One region of the Marinobacter sp. R17 genome, then DNA from elsewhere that is predicted to be linked to it. Evidence: predicted binding sites of a transcription regulator. Region 1 holds the regulator's gene; each other region holds the start of a gene.

Evidence for each region. Region 1 encodes sigma-54, which starts transcription at its own class of promoters, with help from an activator protein. Its sites were predicted from a motif close to ANTGGCATNNANNTTGCTNT; they were not measured.
Region 2: flgB (flagellar basal body rod protein FlgB) is a predicted target of sigma-54. The motif match lies at 1,974-1,993, and genes of this name have one in related genera.
Region 3: EB809_RS13820 (PEP-CTERM sorting domain-containing protein) is a predicted target of sigma-54. The motif match lies at 2,210-2,229, and genes of this name have one in related genera.

What each region holds. Positions count from the first base shown of each region.
Region 1 covers NZ_RHGZ01000001.1:38,306-44,363, reverse strand. Annotated here, with positions in the region: gene rapZ (RNase adapter RapZ) at 1-493, opposite strand, end outside; gene ptsN (PTS IIA-like nitrogen regulatory protein PtsN) at 522-989, opposite strand; gene hpf (ribosome hibernation promoting factor) at 1,018-1,326, opposite strand; gene EB809_RS00205 (RNA polymerase factor sigma-54) at 1,434-2,957, opposite strand; gene lptB (LPS export ABC transporter ATP-binding protein) at 3,245-3,970, opposite strand; gene lptA (lipopolysaccharide transport periplasmic protein LptA) at 3,970-4,518, opposite strand; gene lptC (LPS export ABC transporter periplasmic protein LptC) at 4,496-5,089, opposite strand; gene EB809_RS00185 (KdsC family phosphatase) at 5,089-5,637, opposite strand; gene EB809_RS00180 (KpsF/GutQ family sugar-phosphate isomerase) at 5,684-6,058, opposite strand, start outside.
Region 2 covers NZ_RHGZ01000003.1:81,554-87,611, reverse strand. Annotated here, with positions in the region: gene EB809_RS03680 (adenylate/guanylate cyclase domain-containing protein) at 1-701, opposite strand, end outside; gene EB809_RS03675 (Mpo1-like protein) at 705-1,016, opposite strand; gene EB809_RS03670 (nitroreductase family protein) at 1,296-1,853, shown strand; gene flgB (flagellar basal body rod protein FlgB) at 2,020-2,439, shown strand; gene flgC (flagellar basal body rod protein FlgC) at 2,468-2,917, shown strand; gene EB809_RS03655 (flagellar hook assembly protein FlgD) at 2,939-3,616, shown strand; gene EB809_RS03650 (flagellar hook protein FlgE) at 3,638-5,593, shown strand; gene flgF (flagellar basal-body rod protein FlgF) at 5,713-6,058, shown strand, end outside.
Region 3 covers NZ_RHGZ01000019.1:1,477-7,534, forward strand. Annotated here, with positions in the region: gene prpF (2-methylaconitate cis-trans isomerase PrpF) at 1-458, shown strand, start outside; gene prpD (2-methylcitrate dehydratase) at 591-2,075, shown strand; gene EB809_RS13820 (PEP-CTERM sorting domain-containing protein) at 2,278-3,009, shown strand; gene EB809_RS13825 (TIGR03013 family XrtA/PEP-CTERM system glycosyltransferase) at 3,213-4,625, shown strand; gene EB809_RS13830 (XrtA/PEP-CTERM system exopolysaccharide export protein) at 4,702-5,328, shown strand; gene EB809_RS13835 (XrtA system polysaccharide chain length determinant) at 5,409-6,058, shown strand, end outside.

The sequences.
Region 1 (6,058 bases):
GCTCCTGTTCCCGGCGGCCGACGATGCGCTGCTTGATCATGTCCCGCAGCTCGTACATCGACAGCTCGGTCGTGTCGATATACAGGTCGGCCAGCTGGGCCAGCGGCTCAAGCAGGTGTTTTTCGTCCGTGATCGCCTCGCGCAATGACGTCCGCCCATCGCTGAGAGGGTGCTTGCGCCGGGTGGCGTGGAAGCGTTGCAGCAGAGCCTGGTCGGTGGCATCGAGGAAGACGATTTCGACCTTCATGCCGCAGGTGGATAGGCGCTCGTGGATGGCCTCGAAGTTGGCGATCTCATCGGACAGGTTGCGCGCGTCGATGCTCGCTGCAATGTTGCGCAACTTGTTGGGCGAGGCGTTGCCCGCCTCCTCGACCAGGGGAAACAACAGGCCGATGGGCAGATTGTCGATGCAATAGTAGCCCAGGTCTTCCAGAACGTGCAGGGCCGTACTCTTGCCGGAGCCGGAGCGCCCGCTGACTATAATCAGTTTCATGCAGTGCCTTCGCCGATCAGCAGATGATTCACTCTGATTGCGTCATGACCTCAAACAGCTGCGACGCATCCTCACAGCGTCGCAGACGCTCGCAGAAAGAGCGGTCATTGAACTTCTCGGCCAGCTGGCTGAGAAGCTCCAGGTGTTCACTGGTGGCTTCCTTGGGAACGATCAGCACGAACAGGAGATCGACCGGCTGGTTGTCGATGGCATCGAAAGCCACGCCTTCTTCCAGGGTCAGGAGGGCGCCGACCACCTGATGACAGCCTTCCAGCCGGCAATGGGGGATGGCAATGCCCTGTCCGATCCCGGTGCTGCCGAGCCGCTCGCGGGACACCAGGTTGTTGAAAATCTGGGTCTCGTCGAGTTCCGGATAGCGCCGGGCGACGTTCTCGGCGATCAGTTCCAGGATGCGTTTCTTACTGGTTCCCGGCACACCACAGAGGGTGAGCTCGGGAACCAGGATGGATTGAATGGTTAGTGGACTTTCCGTCATGGATGGAATGCTTTCCCTTTATGAACCGCTAGCGGCTGGTCGCGCCGTGCATTCGATCAACCGTCTTTTCCTTGTGTTTCAGGATCTGGCGGTCGAGTTTGTCTAGGAGTCCGTCAATGGCCGCGTACATATCTTCGTTTTCAGCCTTTGCATGAATTTCACCACCAATAACGTGCAGGGTGGCCTCGGCCGTCTGGCGAAGCTTCTGCACGGACAGGGTCACCTGACAGTTGCTGATGTGGTCGAAATGGCGTTCGAGTTTTTCGAACTTTTCGGAAACATAGGTTTTCAGAGCGGGAGTCAATTCGACATGGTGACCTGACATATTGATTTGCATAGGCTTCTCCTATTGTCGACATGCCCGGATAACGTCTCCGTTTCCGGCGTTGAGCCCGTCGCGTGCGGCGGACGCTTGAAAATCCTGCTCTTCCGTCCCTCCGACGATTACACCAACCGCTTGCGCTCGTTGGAAGGCGGAATATGCATGGCTTCCCGATACTTGGCCACGGTGCGTCGTGCGACCTGGATCCCCTGGTCACCCAGCAAAGCGGCAATCTTGCTGTCACTGAGTGGCTTCTTCGGTGTTTCGGCGGCAACCAGTTTCTTGATCATGGCACGAATTGCCGTAGACGAACACTCGCCGCCTTCGTTCGTGCTGACATGACTTGAGAAGAAATACTTGAGCTCGAAGATGCCACGCGGTGTGTGCATGTACTTCTGAGTGGTCACCCGCGAGATGGTGGATTCGTGCATCCCGACGGCCTGGGCGATGTCAGACAGAATCAGCGGCTTCATCGCTTCTTCGCCCTGGTCGAGGAATCCCTGCTGATGCTCGACAATGCGTGTGGCGACCTTGAGCAGGGTTTCGTTACGACTCTGCAGACTTTTGATGAACCACTTGGCTTCCTGCAGCTGATCGCGCAAATAGTTGTTGTCGGCGCTGTTGTCGGCACGTCGGATCAGCGCTGCGTAACCCGCGTTGACGCGAATGCGCGGTGCGATCTCCGGGTTCAGCTCCACGCGCCAGCGGCCCTTGATCTTGGACACCACCACATCAGGCACCACGTAGTCCGGTTCAGCGCGATCGAGTGAGTCGCCGGGGCGTGGATTGAGGGTCTGGATCAGGGCCAGCACGGATTTGAGCTGTTCTTCCGAGAGGCGGCTGCGCCGCAGCAGCTGGGCGTAGTCCCGGTTCCCCAGCAGGTTGATGTAGTGACTGACCACCAGTCTGGCCTGTGGCAACCAGGGAGTGTCCGGAGGCAGCTGGTTGAGCTGGATCAGCAGGCATTCCTGCAGATCACGGGCGAAGACGCCGGGCGGATCAAAATGCTGAAGGCGACGCAGGACCGCCTCGACCTCGTCCATTTCCAGGGGATCTTCGTCCGCCTCATCAAGCAGGCCGGTGTGAATGTCGTCCAGGGACGTCACCAGGTAGCCACGCGGGTCCACCGAATCGAGCAGGGCATGGGCAATGGCACGGTCCCGATCGCCCATGGGCGTCAGGTTCAACTGCCAGAGGAGGTGATCCTGCAGGGTTTCGGTGGGGGAGTTGCGGGACTCGAAATCGGTGTCGTCCTCGTCTTCCCCGCGTGAGGCGGGAGCGGGTGCGGACTGGTAGATGTCGTCCCAGGCCGTGTCGACGGGCAGGTCGTCCGGAATGTCCTGGTTGGTTTCGGTGTTCCAGTCCGGTTCGTCAGCGGGCTCGTCCCAGCTGGTGTCTTCCTGCGACGCGTCGGAGTCGCTTTGCTCTTTGGAGTTGCTGTCGTCGGTATCGCCGTCGTTCTCGGCGGAGTCGTTACCGTCCTCCTCCTCGGAGGTCTCCAGCATGGGATTGGATTCGAGCGCCTGCTGGATTTCCTGTTGCAGGTCCAGCGTGGACAGTTGCAGCAGGCGAATGGCCTGTTGCAACTGGGGTGTCATGGTGAGCTGTTGACCCAGCTTCAGCTGAAGCGAAGCTTTCATTACCATCGATTTAGTCCCGTCACCCTATGCCTGTCGGCTGTACTTTTGTTGCCTGGTTTTCGCGAATCACGCCACGCCCGATATCGATAGGGCCTTGAAACTTAACATGTCGAATGACAATTTGGCGCGACAAGCAAATTCTTTGCCGAAGTTTACTGCTATGGGTGTCCAGATGACAACGTTTTGACCGTCAGGGCGAGTGGTTCGCCGTTCGGTCCTGCTTTTGAGTTTAGCGTCTCGGGGCGATTATGCGATAGCCCGGGGCGCACTTTGGCCGGATTTGTGACCGTTTTTCACAATCGGAACTCGTTGCCGAGGTAGACCTCCTTGACCTGCTGGTTGGCCAGGATGTCGTCGGCGTGACCGGAGGCAATGATGTGCCCACCACTCACGATGTAAGCATTCTCGCAGATATCCAGGGTCTCTCGCACGTTGTGATCGGTAATCAGCACGCCGATCCCTTTGTCCCGCAAGTGCCGGATGATCTGTTTGATGTCGCTCACCGAGATCGGGTCGACGCCGGCAAACGGTTCGTCCAGCAGAATGAACGCCGGTTCCATCGCCAGCGCCCGGGCGATTTCCACCCGGCGCCGCTCGCCACCGGATAACGCCATACCCAGGCTGTCCCGGATATGGGTGATGTGAAACTCTTCCAGCAGGCTTTCCAGTTGCGTCTCGCGCTCGGCCTTGCTCAGTTTCTTGCGCGTTTCCAGGATCGCCATGATGTTGTCTCGGACACTGAGCTTGCGGAACACGGACGCTTCCTGCGGCAGGTAGCCGATACCGGCGCGCGCCCGGCCATGCATGGGCAACGGCGTGATGTCCCGTTCGTCGATGGTGACGCGGCCGTTATCGGCCGGCACCAGGCCGACGATCATGTAGAAGCAGGTGGTCTTGCCGGCGCCATTGGGTCCCAGCAGTCCGACGATCTCGCCGCTGCGGATTTCCAGGGACACATCCTTGACGACCTTGATCTGCTTGTAGCTCTTGGCCAGGTTATTTGCGCGCAGGATCGCCATCAGTTGCCGCTCTCCCCGCCGGTTTTCTGGCGCGGCTGAATGACCATCTCGACCCGGCCGTCCTGATCGTTACCGTCGCGGCTGCCGCTGGCGGTGACCACGCGGGTGGCGGTGTCGTAGTTGATTTCCTCACCCTTGAAGACGTTGCCGTCCTGGTGAATCACGGCCTTCTCAATGAAGGTGATCCGGTTCTCGCCGGCGGCATAGATGATGGTCATGGCCTCGGCATCGGTCTTGGCCGTATCGGCGGTCTTGGGCTGGGTGTAATGGGCCGGTTTGCCGTGCGCCTCGATGCGGTTCAGTGCGCCTTGCTCCCGATACAGGACGACCTTGTCGGCGGTCAGTTCGGTGCCGTCCTGGCGGACCACCACGTCACCGGTGTAGATCGCGGTGCCCTTGGCGTCGTCGAGGCGTGCCTGGTCCGCGCTGACCTTGATGGGGCTGTCGGAATTGAGGTCGAAAGCCTGGGCTTGGGATGCCAGCACCAGCAGGGCGGCGCCTGCGATGCGTCGCAATAGGCGGGACTTATTGCGAAGATGACAATTCATACTGTCCTTCCACCTGTGATTGGAGTTGCACGATCCGTTGGTCGATCCAGGCTTTCATGCCGGTGGCCCGGGTGGTGCCGCGCGGATCCCGGAGCAGCACCGGGGCGTCAGTGTGCACAATGCGCTTTTGGTTATCCAGTGTCAGATGCGTGGTTTCCAGACTGCCTTCGGATCCCGAGGCCAGCACGCGGCTGATGACCACGTTGCCGGACAGGTCAATCACATCGCGATTGGTGCGGTAGTTGCCCTCGTCGGCACGCATGTGCCAGGGCTGGCCGGAGTCCGCATCGATCATGGTGGCCCGGGGCTGCTGCATGTGGGCCCGGTTCTGTGCGTCAAACTGTTCGATGCGGGGGCTACTGATCACGGTGGTCAGCTTGCCCTGTTCGTCGAAGGACCGGTATTCGCCATTGACCACAAAGCTGTCCGGCTCATCCGGGCCGCGCAGTTCCTGGCCGATGGAGGGGCCACCCTGGTCGTCGCTGCGCCATAGCAGGCCGATCAGGACCGCCGACAGGATGGCCAGGGCCAGGAAGCGCAGACGCGGATGGTTCAGGCGGCTCAGCAACATCAGGCGCCCCGTGCGTGATAGGTGAGGTGCAGGTCCGCCAGCTTGTTCTGGGCCTGCAGGATGAGGTCGCAGATTTCCCGGACGGCGCCTTCACCGCCGGCCGTTTCGGTCGTGTAATCGGCCTGCTCGCGGACATACCAGTGGCCGTTGGGCACGGACAGTCCCAGGCCGGCGTGCATGATGGCGCCCAGGTCCGGCAGGTCATCGCCCATGTAGGCGGACTGCTCGGCGGGCAGGTTGAGTTCCTGCAGGAGTTCGCGCAAGGCGGTTTCCTTGTCTTCTCGGCCCTGTTGCAGGTGCTTTATGCCCAGATCGCGCGCTCGTCTTGCGGTGAGTGGTGAATTGCGACCGGTTATGATGGCGACGTCGACTCCGGCCCGCTGGAGCTGTTTGATGCCGTGCCCATCGAGGATGTTAAAGGCCTTCATCTCGTCACCCTGGGCTGTGAAATACAGACGGCCATCGGTGAGGACGCCGTCCACATCCAGGGCCAGCAGGCGAATGCCGGCGGCTTTGCTGATCAGGTCGTCGGGCAGCGGACGTTCCATGAAGGGTTCCTTTAACATCACTTTCAGGTTAACGGGTTCTGGCGCCTCAGAGTACGCCGGCGCGCAACAGGTCGTGCATATTGATTGCGCCCACCAGGTCGCCGTTGCGGTCGGTGACCGGCAACGCGGTGATCTTGACCTCGTCCATGATTTTCAGCGCCTCGGCGGCGAGCTGTTCTTCGCAGATGCGTTTGCCGCCTACCGTCATTACATCGCGGACGGGCGTGATGTGAACGTCCAGGTTGCGATCGAGTGTGCGGCGCAGGTCCCCGTCGGTGAAGACGCCGATCATCTGACCGTTGTCGTCCACGACGGTGGTCATGCCCAGCCCCTTGCCGGAGATTTCCAGCAGCGCCTCGCTGAGCAGGGTGTCCGGAGACACGCGTGGAACGCGATCGCCGGTGTGCATGATGTCGGACAC
Region 2 (6,058 bases), on a different contig from region 1:
TTCTTGCGCTGGGTTTCCAGTCGCACGTCCCGCTCGCCGGTAAAGATGGACTGCCAGACCTGCGGTGACAGGTACTTGGACAGCTTGTGGGAGAGAGCGATCGACTGCTCGCGCTGATACTGGATCTGGGTCTTGGCAGACATCAGTGCCCGTGCCTGCTGGTGTGCATAGAATGCAGTGATACAGATGAACGCCGCTGTTGCCAGAATAGCCACGATGCTGAGCGACAGGGGCGCCTGCAGGGAGACGGCCATGCCATTCAGGGCCAGTCCGGCGAGCGCCGTCAGGGCAAACCAGAAAATGCCGAACAACCACTGGCGTAGGCCGCCGAGCAGCATGCAGCTGAACATCAGCATCATCATGATCGACAGGGATGGCGTGGCCACCAGACCGATGGTGCCGGCGAAGGCTCCGCCGAGGGCGCAATCCACCAATAGCATCTTGTGGCGGACGCGGCTGTAACGTCTGAGCAGGGTCTGGCGCGTCAGGAAATGGACAATATGCGGCCAGAGCAGGGCGCCGGGCACCAGCCAGATGAGCCAGTCCGAAAAGGTGTGGCTGAGCAAGCCAGTAAAAATAACAACGGCGGCGCCGACGTAAGCCAGCACCCGCCCGTTATAATCCGGCATCGGGGGAATAACGACCGGTTTGCTTTGTGCTTCGAGCAGCAGTGATTTGCCGCTGGCCAGGGGAGCATTCATCATCTAGAACCGAATCCGACCCGTCAGCATGTCCTTGAGCATGACCCAATCGCCCATCAGACTGTACAACGGGTATTTGAACGTGGCCGGTCGGTTTTTCTCGAACAGGAAGTGGCCCAGCCAGGCGAAACCGTAGCCCACCAGTGGAAGCAGCAGCAGGTAGAGCCACTGCGACGTGGTGGCGGCATACAGCAGAATCGCAAGCACCAGGACACTACCCAGATAGTGCAGGCGACGGCATGTCACGTCGCTGTGTTCTTCCAGGTAATACGGGTAGAACTCCGCAAAACTGTTAAAACGACTGTGTTCTGTCATCGCTTTCCGCCGGCTGCTTGTTGTTATAGTGTTCGGAGCCAGATTGGCCCCCGGACCTGCACTTCGGTCCGTTGTGGTCAGGGTGTCGTCGTGGGTCGCTCACGGCGACCTCTGCTTTGTAAAGTGTAATGTAAAGATTAGCAGTATTGCTGAAGTGCCACAATTACTCGTGGAACGTCGCCGATTTGACGCCATGTGAAGCATAAAATGGCCCATAAAGGTAACGCTCTCTTAACAGGGGGCGACCCACGGCCTGTCTCAATGGAACCGGGAATTTGCATGAACAAAACCATCGATTCGATTCTTGGGCGCAGTTCCGAGCCACGCCTGACGACGCCCGCGCCGGGCCCGGACGTCCTTGAGGACGTTTTCGCCTGTGCAGCGCGAGCCCCCGATCACGCACTGCTGCGTCCGTGGCGCTATCTGGTGGTCGAAGGCGAGGGGATGACGGCGCTGGGCGAGGTATTTGCCCGTATTGCCGATCCGGACGACCCGCTGATGCCGAACGCTGATAAGTTGCGTCAAATGCCATTACGCGCGCCCATGGTCATCGTTGGTATTACCCGGCACCAGTCGCATCCCAAGGTGCCTGAGGTAGAGGAGTCCATCTCGACCGGTTGTGGTATGGCCTACATGCTGCTGGCGTTGCAGGCACGAGGCTTTGCCGGCATGTGGCGGACTGGTGCCGTGGCCTATCATCCGGCCGTCCGCGAAGGACTGGGGCTGGAGGTGAACGAAACCATCACCGGGTTCCTCTACGTCGGCACTCCTGCCGCCGAAAAACCGGCAATGGAACGTCCCGAGCCGGCCCGTTTCGTGTCCCGTTGGCCCGGCTGACAGGTCACGCGTCTCACCTGTCCGGGCCAGGGGGAAAGCTCTTGCCGCTTTCCTCCTGAATCGTCTCCTCCCGATCATCCTGCCTCGTTGCCAGCCCAGTAATGACGGGCTCTTCTCCAAATTGGCACTGCTGTTGCTTTGACTCTTCCAAAATCGTTTTGCGGCAATGCCTTGGAGAAGCTCAATGGCAATCAGTTTCGACAATGCGCTGGGGATTCACGAAAAGGCACTGAACATGCGTGTCCAGCGTGCAGAGATCCTGGCCAACAATCTGGCCAACGCCGATACCCCGGGTTTCAAGGCCCGGGACATCGACTTCAAGTCGGCTTTGGGAGAGGCGCAAGGCCAATCCGGCGAACTGGCCATGGCCCGTACCGAGCCCGGCCATATCGATCCGGATGCGGCCATGAGCGACCGCGCATTGCTGATGTATCGCAACCCCTACCAGCCTTCGCTGGATGGCAATACCGTCGATGCACAGCAGGAACAGGCCCGTTTCATGCGTAATGCCATGGACTACCAGGCCAGCTTCCAGTTTCTCAACAGCAAGTTCGCCGGCCTGACCAAGGCCATCAAGGGCGAATAACGGGACCGCAGGGTAGAGGAGAGAGGTCGTGTCACTAGGAAACATTTTTGATATCGCCGGCTCCGGTATGACAGCCCAGTCCCTGCGGCTGAATACCACGGCATCCAACCTGGCCAACGCCGAGACGGCCAGCTCCAGCACCGACAGCGCCTACCGGGCCCGCAAGCCTGTCTTTGCGGCGATCCAGCAGGATGCCATGAATGCTGCCGACCCGTTCGGTCGCAGCTGGGGCCCGGAAAGCGGAGCCTCCGCCGGCGTGCAGGTGCAGGGGATCGTCGAGAGCGACGAGGAACTGCAGATGCGTTACGAGCCGAACAACCCCCAGGCCAACGAAGACGGTTACGTGTTCTACCCGAACGTCAACGTGGTCGAGGAAATGGCGGATATGATGTCGTCGTCGCGCAGCTTCGAGATGAACGTCGACGTCATGAACACCGCAAAATCCATGATGCAGCGCATCCTGACCCTCGGTCAGTAATGACTCAGTAAGGAGCAGAGTATGAGTACGGTCAATGGTACCTCCGCAGCCGACGTACTGAGTCAATACCGGGCGCAGGACAGCAGCAGTACCAAATCCACGAGCGACATGGGCAAGAACGAGTTCATGGAACTCATGATCGCCCAGCTCAACAACCAGAATCCGCTCAAGCCCCAGGAAAACGGTGATTTCCTGGCGCAGCTGGCTCAGTTCAGCTCGCTCGAAGAGATGCAGGGGATTTCCGACAGCGTCCAGGACGTCACGGGGCAATTCCGCTCTACCCAGGCGCTGCAGGCTTCGGCCATGGTGGGCCGCAGTGTGATGGTGCCCTCCCAGACGGCTGTCCTGGGCGCTTCCGGTGACGTCAACGGAGCGGTTGAAGTGCCGGCGTCGACGTCCAGCCTGCGGGTGGATGTTCTCAACAGCTCCGGCGAGCTGGTGCGGCAACTGGATCTGGGACCGGCAACCGCCGGCCAGTCGTCCTTCAGTTGGGACGGCAAGGACGGAGACGGCAATGATCTGCCGGAAGGCACTTACCTGCTCAAGGCCAACGCGAGCTATACCTCCGGTACCGAGCAGCTCAGCACCATGATCGGCGCCAATGTGGACAGCGTGTCGCTGGGCACCAGTGGCGATATTACTCTGAACCTGGCGGGCATGGGCTCTGTAGGCCTGTCCGACGTGCGGCAGATTAACTAACAGTATTTCAAGGGGTGAAGTATGGCGTTCAACACCGGTCTTAGCGGTCTGAGAGCCGCGTCCGTGGATCTGGATGTCACCGGCAACAACATTGCCAATGCCAGCACGGTCGGGTTCAAGGGCAGTGAGGTCCAGTTCGGCGACCTCTATGCCAGCGGCTTCCTGTCTGGCGCGACCAATGCGATTGGCGACGGGGTGAAAGTCCAGTCCGTAAACCAGACGTTCGGGCAAGGCAACATCAGCTTTACCGACAACGGACTGGATATGGCGATTGACGGGGATGGCTTCTTCATCCTCAACAATGATGGCGAGGTGCGTTACAGCCGGGCCGGACAGTTCACGATCAATAAAGACGGGTTTGTCGTAAACAACCAGGGCATGCGCGTACAGGGTTTCCAGGCGGACGACGACGGCAACCTGTCCGGCGTGCGCGGTGATCTGATGATCGACAGCGACAATCTCGCCCCGCGCCGGACCACGAATGTGGCGTCGCAGCTCAACCTGGATTCCCGGGAGAGTGTGCTGGCGTCCAGCGGCACCCGCATCCAGACTCGCGATTTTGCGCCCAACGAGTCCACTGGCGAGCAGAATTTCACCATCACCTACGCCGACGGCAGTACCAGCACGGTCAATGTCCCCGCGGGCAGCTCCGCGCGTGAAATTGCCAATGCCCTGAGCCAGGAAGAGGGCGTCAGCGCTTCCGGTCGAACCGAGGTGTTGCTGGACGGCTCCGGCATCCAGGCCGACGATGTGCTGACCCTCGAGGGCGTCGATTTCACCATTGCCGACACCGATTCCAGCGGCAACACCCTGACCACGGCCGAGCGTGTGCAGAAGCTGGCGGATGACATCAATGGGTCGTCCCTGAGCAGCATTAACGCGACGGTCACCTCGACCGGCGAGCTGCGCCTGATTTCCAGCCGCGGCGATACCCTGCGCCTGGCCTATCAGGACACCAACAGCGACGGCGGCGCCATGGCGTTCGATGACGGCACGGCCTTGTCGAACGACAGCACCAACCCGTCCACCCAGGTGGGCGAAGTCAGCATCACGCTGGATGGCGATACCCAACTGGCGTCGGCCGCCGTAGCGCCTTCGACCACCACGATCCTGGACGGCGTCACCCCGACGGCGTTTACCAGCAACACCTTTGATCCAACGGATCAGGGCACCTACAACCACGCGACGTCGAGCACCATCTACGACAGTCTGGGCAATCCGCACGTGATGACCCAGTACTTCGTCAAGGAACCGACCACCTCCGCCAGCCAGGGCAACGCCTGGACCATGTACGTCCAGGTCGACGGCGAGAATGTGGGCGATCCGCCCAATTCGTCCGGCGAGCCCACCATGGCCCAGTACGACCTGGTGTTCGATGAAGAAGGTAATTTACAGAGCATTGACGGCGATCCCGACGGCGAAGTGCTGATTTCCAACTGGACGCCCGTGGATGGGAACGGTCAGCCCAACGGCGCGGACGGTCCGCGTCTGGTGAGCAGCGGTGGTACCACGCCGATCCCGGATCCCCCCGTGAGCTCCAACTTTGTGATCGATCTGGGTGATACGACGCAGTTCGGCAGCGAGTTCGCCGTCAACGACCAGAGCCAAAACGGCTACACCACAGGTCGGCTGTCGGGGCTCGATGTCTCGGATGCGGGGGTGATCTTTGCCCGCTACTCCAATGGCCAATCCCAGTCGCTGGGCCAGGTGTCGCTGGCGACCTTCAAGAATGCGGAAGGCCTGTCGCCGGTCGGAGACACCACCTGGGTGGAAACGTTCGAATCCGGGCAACCGATTATCGGATCGCCCGGTAGCGGCACGCTGGGGTCGATTGCCGCCAGTTCCGTCGAGGAGTCCAACGTGGACCTGTCGGAAGAATTGGTGAACCTGATCATTGCCCAGCGCAACTATCAGGCGAACGCCAAGACCATTGAAACCTCCGATGCGGTCACCCAGACCATCATCAACCTGCGTTAAACCTCCCTCTGACGTCAGCCCTGCGCCTTCCAGGCCAGGGCTGACGGGCTTTTAGCTCCTTCTGGCACGACTTCTGCAGTATCTATGGCAAGAGTCAAAAATCCGGCAGGAGTTTTCCCATGGATAAATCCATCTATATCGGCATGTCCGGCGCCAAGCAGTCGATGCTGGGCCAGCAGGCCCATGCCAACAACCTGGCGAACGTGAATACCACCGGTTTCAAGCGCGACTTCGCCCAGGCGCGGAGTATGCCGGTTTTCGGGGAAGCTTATCCGACGCGGGCCTATGCCATGACCGAAAGGCCGGGCACGGATCTGTCTGCCGGCGCCCTGATGGAAACCGGACGGGATCTTGACGTTGCCGTGAATGGCGACGGTTGGTTGGCGGTCCAGTCAGACAGCGGGGAAGAGGTGTATACCCGCTCCGGCAGCCTGAGCGTCGATGTCAACGGCCTGCTACGCACGG
Region 3 (6,058 bases), on a different contig from region 1:
AGGCCCTGACCCTGTTCGAAACCATCCGCGCCCATGGCGCTGTCAAAATGGGGCTGATCAGCGACGTGGCCGAAGCCGCCAACCGGCAACATACGCCCAAGGTGGCTTTCGTCGCACCGCCCAAAGGCTACGTGGCCTCCAGCGGCAAGGACATCGCCGCGGACGACATCGATGTCCTCGTCCGGGCGTTGTCGATGGGGAAACTGCATCACGCCATGATGGGCACCGCTGCCGTAGCCATCGCCACGGCTTCCGCGATCCCCGGCACTCTGGTGAACCTGGCAGCCGGTGGTGGCGATCGCACCTCCGTGGTGTTTGGTCATCCGTCAGGCACCCTGCGCGTCGGCGCCGAAGCCGAGCAGGTGAACGGCCAGTGGAGTGCGAAGAAAGCCATCATGAGCCGCAGTGCCCGCATCCTGATGGAAGGCTGGGTCCGCATTCCGGGAGATGCCTTCTGAGTTGCTTCGATGAAGAGACCGGGTCAGCTCGAAGCGGCCCGGTTTCCGGTCCATACTGACGCCATCATTTCTTGAAAGGCCGGGGCAGGGCTGATCGATCTAGCGGCACCCTCCCGGCCAGGGAGACGCCCCATGTCAGCGACATTCGATCTCAACGAACGCCCGGATTACGACGACGTCCTGCAGAAGATTGCGGACTACGTTCTCAATTATCAGGTCGATAGCCTCGAGGCGCTGGATACTGCCCGCAACTGCCTGATAGACACCCTCGGCTGCGGCCTTCTGGCGCTTCGCTTTCCCGAATGCACCAAACATCTGGGGCCGATCGTTGAGGGCACAGTAGTGCCTCACGGTGCCCGAGTTCCCGGCACCTCGTTCCGCATGGATCCCGTGAAAGCCGCCTGGGACATCGGCTGCATCATCCGCTGGCTGGACTACAACGACACCTGGCTGGCCGCCGAATGGGGGCACCCCTCCGATAACCTCGGCAGCATTCTGGCCGTCGCCGATCACCTGTCGCAGAAGCGCCAGGCTGAAGGCAAGGCGCCGTTGACCATGCGCGACGTGCTGGAAAGCATGATCATGGCCCACGAGATCCAGGGCGTGCTGGCGCTGGAGAATTCCTTCAACCGCGTTGGTCTGGACCACGTGGTACTGGTCAAGGTGGCCTCGACGGCGGTCACCGCCAAGCTGATGGGTGCGAACCGGGAGCAGATGCTGTCCGCGCTGTCCCACGCCTGGGTCGACGGTCAGGCCCTGCGCACCTATCGCCACGCGCCCAACGCCGGCTCGCGCAAGTCCTGGGCGGCGGGCGATGCGACCTCCCGCGCCGTGCGTCTCGCAGACATCGCCATGCGCGGTGAGATGGGCATTCCCGGCGTGCTGACAGCGCCCCAGTGGGGCTTCTACGACGTGCTGTTCAGCAAGACCAACAAAGATCAGAAGCTCAAGCCTGAAGATCAGCGACGGTTCTCGCTGCCCCAGGACTTTGGGTCTTACGTGATGGAGAGCATCCTGTTCAAGATCTCGTTCCCGGCCGAATTCCACGCCCAGACTGCCGCCGAAGCCGCTGTGACCCTGCATCCCCAGGTGAAAGACCGGCTGGACGAGATCGACCGGGTCGTCATCACCACCCACGAATCCGCCATCCGCATCATCTCCAAAGTCGGCAAGCTGGCGAACGCCGCCGATCGCGACCACTGCCTGCAGTACATGACGGCGGTTCCGCTGATCTTTGGTGCCTTGACGGCCGATCACTACGAAGACGCTTTCCACCAGGCCCACCCCGAAATCGACACCCTGAGGGACAAAATGGAGATCGTGGAAGAACCCCGCTACACCCGGGAATACCTCGAAGCGGACAAGCGCTCGATCGCCAATGCGATTCAGGTCTTCTTCAAGGATGGCTCAAAAACGGAACAGATTGCCGTGGAATATCCGATTGGCCATCGTCGGCGCCGGAAGGAAGGTATCCCGCTGCTTGAGGAGAAGTTCCGGGCCAATCTTGAAACGCGGTTTCCGAAAGGGCGGTGCGACGCCATTGTCGATCGATGCATCGATCAGAAGGTGCTGGAGGGTACGTCGGTGCCTGACTTTATGGCGTTGTTTATGATCTGAGACAGATTTTACAACTTTTTTAAAAAAATTAAGGGATTGACGGTTCGAGAAAAACGTCCATTTTCTTTACAGCGGTGTGGGCAGAAATTGGGTTGTATGGTGTTTAAAGATATGATTATTAAGAAATAAATATTGTTGGCCTTCTTGTTGCTTCTAAGTGACCACGGACTAACAACAACCTCAACAGGTTTAGGAGCTGTGCATGAAGAAGGAACGTGTTCTCAGTATCAGTGCGGGCATCGCACTCGGCGTATCCGGTTTGGTCGCGTCTGTACAGGCGGCGCCCATGCTGTATGTCAGCAGCGCCGGCGAGTCTGCTGCGCAGGCTGCCGAAACCAACTTCCTGGCCAAGCTGAAGTCAGGTTATCTGACTGAAGACTTCGAGTCTTACACGGCTGGCACGACATCCCAGAGCAACGCCATCGCCACGAGCGTCGGTACCTTTACCCAGGATGTTGCGGGTTCAGGCGGTGACTGCGACAGCCTTGGATTCACCTGTAACGGCGGTGTTGCCATTCTGGATGATGGTAGCTCTCCGTTTGGCGGTCGTTTTGCAACTCCAAGCGGTTCGGACAACGCGAACTGGCTGGACAGCATGGACAGCGAAGAGATGACTTTCTCGCTGACGCCGGGCTTCAACGCCCTGGGTTTCTACATCACGGACCCGAACGATGTGGGTGGCCGGATGACCGTGGGTAGCACCACCTTCACCTTCGAAGACATCTTCGGTTCTGCCCTGGGTAACGGCAACGTGTTTTACATCACGCTGTTCGATTCCGAAGGTCTGGGTGATGTTACCTTCTACGCCAATGCCTCGGACGACGGCTATGGCATCGACAACGTTACTGTTGGCGAAGTGCCGGAGCCGGGTTCACTGGCGCTCCTCGGCCTTGGTCTTGCGGGTATCGGCGTGATGCGCCGTCGCAAGGCATAAGCTGGCGAGATACGGTGTTAGAAACCTGCTAAACCCCGGCTTTGCCGGGGTTTTTGCTGTCAGGAATTTTTACATGCGCCTCCCATCTGTTTGAGATTGCACCCAATTGCAGTTCAACCCGGAAGGAGTAGACTTCAAAGGAGTTGGAGATCTACCGATCGGATTCATGGACGCGTCTGGCAGGGTGGCGTGAAGGAGTCGACGTGGCACACGTCAGGATATTCAGGCATTACATTCATCTCCCGTTCGTTATTCTGGGGCTGATTGATTTCAGTGTATTGGTCGGGGCCTTCTGCCTCGCCGTTTTCTTCCGGTATTTCGGTGATATTGCCTATTTCTCCGAATCCATCGCTTACATCCTGCCTTCCGCAGTTATCTTCGCTGCCCTCAATATGTTGCTGATGGTCGCCATGGGCGTGCATCAGTCCCGGCTGGAAGATGGCCTGTCCGGCATGATGCTGCGTACGCTCATTGCGCTGATCCTCAGCATTCCGTTTGCACTGACCGCCTATTTGCTGAGCCAGGAATGGCTTTGGTACCTGGGTGGGGACGGGGTCATCACGTCCGCATCCGTCTTTGGTTTCTTCCTGTTGGGCATCGCGCGCATCGTCTTCTTTACGGTGGTGGGCAATGACGCCTTCAAGCGGAAGGTCTTGGTGCTGGGCACAGGTTTTCGTGCCCGGCAACTGCTCGAAGACCTCCAGACCCCCTTCAATCGCAAGGGGTTCCATCTGGTGGGGTTTGTACCGATCAACGATGAGCCGGTCGAAGTCCCGGAACAGTATCTCGTCAATGTCCCCGGAAGCCTGCACGAGTATATGACGCGTCGTCCGGTCCAGGAGATTGTGGTGTCCGTGGAAGACCGTCGTAAGGGGTTGCCCATGGAAGACCTGCTGGAATGCAAGATGCAGGGCATCCGCATCGTCGACGGCGCGGTCTTCTACGAACGCGAGTCCCGCAAGGTCGCCATGGAGATGATTACGCGCGGCTGGCTCGTTTTCTCGGATGGCTTCTCGGTGTCTTCCGTGTCCGGATTCGGCAAGCGGGCCCTGGATGTGCTGGCGTCAGGCATCTTGTTGATTGCAACCAGCCCGCTGATGCTGCTGACCATCCTGGCGATCAAGATCGAAGACGGATGGTCCGCACCGGTGTTGTACAGCCAGGAACGTGTTGGTCTGCGCGGCCAGGTCTTCAAGGTCCACAAGTTCCGGTCGATGCGCACGGATGCTGAAAAGGATGGCGCCGTCTGGGCGCGCCAGAACGATACCCGCGTGACGCGCGTGGGGGCCTTTATCCGCAAGGTGCGTATCGATGAGCTTCCACAAATCTTTAACGTGCTGAACGGCACTATGTCGTTTGTGGGCCCGAGGCCCGAGCGGCCCATGTTCGTCGAGCAATTGGCGGAGAAGATCCCGTTCTACAACGAACGTCACCGTGTGAAGCCGGGCATTACCGGCTGGGCGCAGCTGTGCTTTGCCTACGCCGATAACGAGGAAGACAGCCGGGAAAAGCTTCGCTACGACCTGTACTACATTAAGAATCAGAGTCTACTGTTGGATTTGTTGGTTATTATTCAGACAGTGGAAGTAATATTGTTCAAGAAAGGATCGCGCTAGGCATTGGTTTGGCTGGTCATCGGTCGGAACGGGTGTCAGTAACCGTGGCTTTCGAAAAAAGAAGCGAGGATGTGAAATGGCAAGGATGGTAATCGGGCTCGTTGTACTGTTTTCTCTTCTGGCAGGTTGTGCCTCGCAACCGGCTTCGTCGCCGCAGCAGATCGAGGCGGCGCTCAACAAGAACGCCGGACCGGTCGACCAGTACATTCTGGGACCCAACGATGTGGTCCAGGTCTCGGTGTGGCGCAATCAGGATCTCAGCGTCAGCGTTCCCATTCGTCCCGACGGCCGGATCTCCGTGCCGCTGGTGGGGGATGTCGTGGCCGCCGGTCTGACCCCCGAAGAACTGGCCGACGACGTACAGGACAAACTTGAGCAGTATATCCGTCAGCCCCAGGTCAGTGTGGTCGTCACCGGGATGAACAGTCATGAGTTCACCGATCGCGTCCGGGTGACCGGTGCCGTTCAGAGTCCCATGACCATGCCGTTCCGTGATGGCATGACGGTCATGGACGTGGTGCTCTCTGCTGGCGGCGCCAACCCGTTCGCCGATTTGAACAGCGCCATGCTGTACCGGCCGATGGGCAAGGAGGTGGTGGCGATCCCGGTCAAGCTTGACGACATTCTGACCCGGGGCGACATCGCGACCAACTACCGGCTTTTGCCCGGTGATATCCTGACCGTGCCCGAGCGCAGTTTCTGATCCACTGGACGACGCCCTGACATCGATGGTCGGGGCATTCCAGATGATCGCACGTTAGCTTTCAGTTTCAGGTAACAGCTATGGCACTTCCACTGATTCAACTGCCCAGCGAAATCATCCGCGAAGTCCGAACCCGCAAGTGGCTCGCGCTGGCGGCCTTCGCCATTGTCAGCTTTGGCGTACTGGCTGCCGGGTTTCTCTGGCCCTACAAATACGAGTCGGACGTCGTCATCTATGTGGACGACGAGAACATCATCCGCCCTCTGATGGAGGGCAGCGCCGTGACGACCAAGATCAATGAGCGGGCATCAGCAGCCCAGGAGCTTCTCTGGAGCCGGGGCGTGATGGAAAACGTCGCCAAGGACACCGATATCTTTGGCCCGGATGCGGCCACGCTGCAGGCGGAAAAGCTGGAATCCCGTGTCAACTGGCTACGCTCCAACCTGAGCGTCCGTCCCCGCGGTGATAGCTATTTCAGCATCGGCTTTATGTCTGAATCCCCCTCTCAGGCGTATCGGGTGGCGCAGCGCATGGGCCAGGCCTTTATCGAAGAGTCGGTGCGCCGCAAGCAGGCGGAAAGTCGCAGTGCCTACGAGTTCATCGACAACCAGGTCAAATCCTATGAGGATCTGCTCGCCGAGTCGGAAAAACGTCTCAAGCAGTTCCTGTCCAAGAATGTCGATGGCACCGAAGGCGAAGCCAATGGCAAATTGTCCGACCTGCGCGGAAA